2 regions of the Paraliobacillus sediminis genome follow, and region 1 is predicted to be linked to the other one. Evidence: riboswitches for the same ligand, from Rfam matches in the RefSeq annotation. Region 1 holds a riboswitch; the other holds the start of a gene.
The links. Region 1 has a riboswitch for cyclic di-GMP ahead of D2K60_RS03785 (putative bifunctional diguanylate cyclase/phosphodiesterase). Riboswitches for the same ligand answer to the same signal wherever they lie in the genome.
Positions count from the first base shown of each region.

Region 1 (3,219 bases):
ACTCATTTGGGAACAACAACGCTATTTGTATCAAGATTTTCAGTTATTTTTAATTAGTTTAGCTAGTTTTCTTGTTTTATTTATTGCAGGAAAAATATTATTTAAAAGACTGTACCAATGGAATGAAGAAAGTCACTATATCGATTGGTACTCTATTATAGCTGTATGTTATCTAGGTTATTCTATCACCTATCTTCAGGGAGAGAGTAACGTTTGGATTAATATTATTCCATATGTATTAGGAACTGTATGGCTATTTGCACAAGTGAGAAGGTTTACTCACCACATAGCACGGAAAGTGATTGTCACGTTGGGTTCGATTAGTTTTCTGCCAACCTATTACATTATTTTAGAAGAATACATTCCTTTTATTTCAGAACTCTTTCATACTGAACTTAGAATTTTCCCTGTTCTTTTCCTATCAATTATCTTGAGTTTAAAAACGTGGAAAAACTATAAAACGGTAATGTCTCATGTTCAAACAGTCTCTTTATTAGTTGTGACGATCATTTTAGTATTGGATGCGATTTCGAGTAATACAGTGCGGGATGCCTTAATTGTCGGAGGTCTTTCACTCCTATCCTTAGTAATAGGTGCTCAATTTCAAATTAAATCTTACTTTTTTATTGGAATTGGAACACTCCTCTTTAATCTGATCTATCAGACAAAACCGTATTGGGGCAATATGCCTTGGTGGGCCTATCTATTACTTGCAGGCTTCATCTTAATTGGGATAGCGAGCTACAATGAGTGGAAAAAGCAGCGAAAAGAAGAGGGAAAGATAGCCAAGAAGATGAAAAAGTTAGTCTTAAAATTAAAGGAGTGGGATTAACTATTGAAAATTAAATGCTGCAAAATATAGTTTAAACAAAAACACGCGTCTGCTACCAAAGGATTTGGAGACAGACGCGTGTTTTTTTAATGATGCTGTGGTGGTAATCCTTTTGATTTGTTACTAATTGCAAATCCTTCTTGTGGAACAAAGAAATACTGAATCCAGACGCCATCTAAAAAATCTTCTCTTGCATCTAGTAACACATCGATATCTTTATCCGTTTTAACTATTTCATCATGTTCTGTCGGTGTATCTAACATCACATCATAGTGTGCATGATTGCCGTGCATTTCGGTTACATAAACTCGAACCATTTTTCCTTCTGCACCATCACTTTCTAACCAACCTTTAAGTACTTTTGCAGCATTACGATTCATTTTACATTTCATTTCTTGACACCTCTTTTCTATCATATATCTATTATCACTGTGTTAACGAAAAAAATAAAGTATTTTGCATAGAGTCCAGCTATCAAATAAAAATGATAGTCAAAATAAAAGTAATATAACAGTTATAAAGTACCGCATAATAATTTCCAGTATGGTACAATTGAACTATACTATAAAAAAGAAGTTCTTTTCATTGAAAAGGCAAACTTATTGAAAAATAAGGACGCAAAGCAACAGACCTAAAGGGTGACCTATGGTGGCTGTGTTACCAAATGGATGACGATAACTGGTAATTAAAAAGTTATTTCCATTGGGAATAGCTTTTTTATATTTGTTGGGATTATCTTGAGGACGGGAGTAAGATAACATGATGTCTACTAAACGTAACGCAATCTTCACTATATTGGGTATAGCAGTGCTCTATTATATTATCCTATTATTTTTACAGAATAATGATTGGCTACGTTCTTTTCTTACTATTGGAATTCAAATTATAGTAGGAAGCATTGCTTTTATTTGGGTAAATAAAGCTTATCGTATCACTCCAGATAAGCAGCGTTTTTTTTGGCTAATTCTTAGTATTGGTTTATTATTGCATACAGTTTCCAATCTTAATTGGTTCGTATCACTACTCACGACAGGTTCGATGAAATATCCTGAGATATCATTTTTTCTATGGCTTGTGGCTTATATTTGTTTCCTAATTGGATTGCTATATAAAGTAAGAGTTATTAGAACATCTAAGTCTACTAGTCCCTATTTATTTTCAATAGTAGTCTTTACGACTTTTGCAACTTCAGTTGGTACGTATTATTTAATGAGCACAATCCAAGCTGTCCAGGGTGATGATATGATGGACACGATTATCACATTATTGTATTTAATATGTAGTATTAGTATCTTGTTTGCGATTACTAATTTGTATTTTTTATCATATGATTCGAAAGAGAAAGAGGTAATGATATTTATAATTATTGGCTTCTTTTTCCAAGTAGTTGCTGATCTGTACTATGCTTATTTATCATTGATGGGTGGCTATCAGATTGGTAGCCTTGTTGATGTTTTCTGGCTTTACGCTATCTTAATGATCGGCTCTTCAGGGAAGTTTGTGCACTCGAATACAGAAGAGTTAGACTGGAAGGTCATTAATTACTTTAACAACAGGGAAAACTTTTTACCTTATATTAGTACGATTATATTATTAATCCTTGTAACACAAAGTTATAATTGGAAACTTAATGCGCTAAGTTTAGGGTTAAGTATTTCCTTCCTGATGATCATCGGACGGCAGTTAGTAATTATGCGGAAAAATAGTAAGTTAGTAAGTGAGTATAGAAACTTAGCTTATCATGATACATTAACTGGATTGAAAAATAGAACGGCTTTTATTGAAGATTTAGGAACAACGATGAACATAGCAAGGGAATCTAATCGACCAGTGGCCTTGTTACTAATGGATCTAGACCGTTTTAAGACAATTAATGATACATTAGGACACCAAATTGGAGATCGTGTCTTACAAATAGCCGCGGACAGATTAAGAGAAAAATTAGGTTGCACGACAGATATTTATCGGGTTGGGGGAGACGAGTTTGTCGTTATTTTGCCAGATCATAATAAAAGCAGTTGCAGCGAAATAGCGGATAACCTACTGGGCGTTTTTCTTCAACCCTTTTTGATTGATTATCATGAAATATCAATTACACCGAGTATAGGAATCAGTATGTATCCAACGGATGGATTAGACGGTGATAAACTATTCAAGCATGCGGATGCAGCGATGTATATTGCAAAGAATAAAGGGAATAAATATTACTTTTTTAATGCTGCATTAAATGAGATTATTACCCGAAAAATGACAATTGAGATTGAGTTAAAAAATGCAATTGAACTTAATCAGTTAGCCCTTTTATATCAACCTAAAATAAATATTGCGACTGGTGAAGTAGTCGGAATGGAGGCGCTGTTAAGATGGACGCATCCAACGTTAGGTCA
Region 1 is NZ_QJSI01000001.1:871,231-874,449, forward strand. Features, by position in the region: gene D2K60_RS03775 (hypothetical protein) at 1-832, shown strand, start outside; gene D2K60_RS03780 (iron-sulfur cluster assembly accessory protein) at 919-1,224, opposite strand; cyclic di-GMP riboswitch class I at 1,415-1,497, shown strand; gene D2K60_RS03785 (putative bifunctional diguanylate cyclase/phosphodiesterase) at 1,592-3,219, shown strand, end outside.

Region 2 (3,219 bases), on a different contig from region 1:
AAAAAGGACTTGGAAAAGAGACTTGTATATTTATTTACTGGAGAATTTTTTGCAATAATTGTATTTAATTTTGTATTCTTTTATCATGCTTTGAATCCAAACAAAAGTTATTCTATATTATATGTATTCTTTATATTAAATTTCATCTTACTACAAGGTGGTTTTTACTGGTTTGTAAAGTGGAGAAGTTTGAAGTCTAAAAGAATGATTTTTCCTAACCTTCACAAAATTTTAGACGTACTAAAAAAGATAAACCTTATTCTCATATGTATAGCACCTATTATTCTATTATTTGATATTTTTGTGTTAGAAAGGGTAGAGTTTTCGCGATTTATATTAACTATGTTTATCTATGTATTTGCTATTGTAGAGTATATAAACTATTTCCACGTACAATTGACAAATTATAAAAATGGAAGAGGAATGAAGTCTTCCATTGCCAAGTAACTTAGCAAATTTAGAAAAAGGCTGATAGTGAGTTAGTTAAACCAAACAGGTGCTTATGTTGAACAAGATCAACTAATAATATAAAGTCATTGCTGCACAGTAGACACATACTGCGCAACAACGGATTTCTCCTAAGAGAAAATACTTTAAAGGTATCCTATATAAGATACCTTCTTTAAATAATTGGTTCTAAAACACCAACATAAAAGAGCACTCGTCTTAACTGTAAGAAATTTAGTTCGTTTGGTAGATGCGCAGATTTATTAAAAAAGACAATAGGAAACAAGACCAGCAAAAAAGTGAATTACTAGAAAAATAAAAGGGGTTATCTAATTAGTTTTGTCTTGACATTTTACCGAAGGTCTAAATATTCTTTTGCAATTTTAAAACTTTTATTGTACTTTACCACAAAAAAACACCCCAGAAGTTAGATTCTTAAATCTAACTTCCGGGGTGCAGTACTTTTGAGGGCTTTTTGAATAAAAGATTAGTCTAATAAACCAAAAAAATCCTTATGCTTCTGCTATTAAATTTCTTTTGCTTCTGCTAGTGAATCTACAAAAACACCCTCAAACGAACTGACTTTTGCCAACTTATGCATTTGACCTTTGGAAATTACGGAAGATGGATTTATCATTACAATATTCTTAAAGCCATTTGACATATATAGCTTAAAACACGCTTCTAAAATAGGTAACATATCTTTTTTGGAAGCTGCAAGGTCCGTAGAATCAACTATTAATTTATAAGATGAAGGTACAATACCCTTCACATTTTCATTATAATCTGCAAGAAATGACTCGCCTTCTTCTTCTTTAAAAAAGCCGCCTACTGTAACGATTAGTTCTTTTCTCGTACTATTTTTTTCTACTTTAAACATAATTGTTCCTCCTTAAAATTGATATAAAATCGAAGCCATACTGTAGCCAACTGCAACAGAACAGAATACCACTTTATCTCCCTTTTTTATTTTACCGTTATCTAATGCATGCTCTAAAGCGAATATCGGACTAGTAACACCTGTATAGCCATATTCTTCACCTACAAATGTGTACTTATCTAACCCGATTTCTAATTTAGCTAGTGTTTCCTCAATTTCTGGTCTTGAAAATTGAGAGAAAATCCAATGGTCAATCTCTGAAAGATTCATTTGGTGATTATCCAACATCTGAACAATCATTCTTTTCCAATCATCTGAGAAAAAGCTAACGTCATGTGGGATGAATTTTAGTCTCTTATCATCAGTTGGGATGTCTTCATTAAATATATTTGAAAAACCTACAGCAGGGTAAAGTACAACATCAGATAGTATTGAATTAGTAAAGTAATTAGATGCCAAAATACCATCATTATCTCTCGTTTTTTCTAGTAAAAGTGAAGCGGCACCATCTGCAAAATTGGGATAGGTTATGGTGTCGTCTTTTCTAGAGATATTACTAATATTTACACTACTAATAATAAGTGCTTTCTGAAGTGATTCATTTGCTTTTAGATACGTACTTACTTGATCCAAAGCAGATAACATTCCAATGCAATTCGCATTCAAATCATAAACAATATGCGCATTCTTTGTTCCTAATTTATTATGAAGAAAAAGTGCATTACTAGGATAAGTATATTCTGGGGTATCTGAAACAAAAACAACCATATCAATATCATCAGCGGCAGTATTCGTACTTTTCATAACCTTATCGGCCACATTAATAGCCATAGTAATCGTACTTTCTTTTTTGGGATTTACTAAATATCTGTTTCCCCTTCCTAAATGATTCATCAAACCCTCAACTTCTAACCCTAATTTTTCAAAATGTTCTATAAAAAAATCATTATTAAAAGCCTCTTCTGGATGTACTGTACTAACTCCACTGATTTTTACATTAGGCAACATTTTATATTTCCTTTCCAACAAAAAAACCGCCATACAAGGGCGGATTTGTGTTCATTCCCTTTTTTGGTAACCTGGCAATCCTAGTAATCATTCATTACCGTAGACCCATGGCTTTGCGTCCTTACTTTTCAATAAGTTTGCTAGTATCGAAAGTTCATTTTTAATATATAGGTATCTTACACTATTAAAATTTAAAAGTCTATACATATTTTTTCTGGTTTTTCAAAGTTTCAATAGGTTTTAAGACCTATGTCTATAGCGTAACTGTCCGCAAGGTTCCTTGTATAAGTCGTTGGCTGCATAAAACCTATCCTATCCGATTTAACCAATTAATTAGAAGGTAAATTAGTTGAAGATTAGCGTCGAGGAAATCTCTTTAATCACAAAGAATAGCCCACATCCTAGGTATGGGCTATTTAATGTTTGCTTAATAGAGTGCAAGGAATGGACTACAATGGTCCTTTTTCATTTTAGTAGAAAAAATTACATAGTCAACACAGTTAGAAATACTATTCATAGGTCCTTCTAATTATGACTTCATTTCCTTTTAAAAAACCTCTTGTTATTACTATTTTTAACTTTTAATCCCAAGTAGGAAAGTGCATCTTTTACTGTAGCCATTGTTGGTATAGCGGATAAGTCTAGATTGAGGTTTGTGGCTATCATTGCTAATTCAGGTCGTAAACCAGTGATAATGGATTGAACCCCAAGTATAGATAAAACGTTGTTTATTCTAAAAAGATAATCTGCTACAACATGATCAAGACTATAAATACCTGAGAAATCAATAATTATACAGCTTATATTTTGATTCTGCACTTTCACTGGTATAATCTCTAAAAGCTGTCTTGCTCTTTGGTCATCAAAATTTCCGACTAAAGGAA
Region 2 is NZ_QJSI01000002.1:1,249,054-1,252,272, reverse strand. Features, by position in the region: gene D2K60_RS12345 (hypothetical protein) at 974-1,327, opposite strand; gene D2K60_RS12340 (ketoacyl-ACP synthase III) at 1,340-2,353, opposite strand; cyclic di-GMP riboswitch class I at 2,398-2,487, opposite strand; gene D2K60_RS12335 (PAS domain S-box protein) at 2,873-3,219, opposite strand, start outside.
Region 2: it holds a riboswitch for cyclic di-GMP, as region 1 does, so the genes downstream of both, D2K60_RS12340 (ketoacyl-ACP synthase III) here and D2K60_RS03785 (putative bifunctional diguanylate cyclase/phosphodiesterase) in region 1, are expected to answer to the same signal.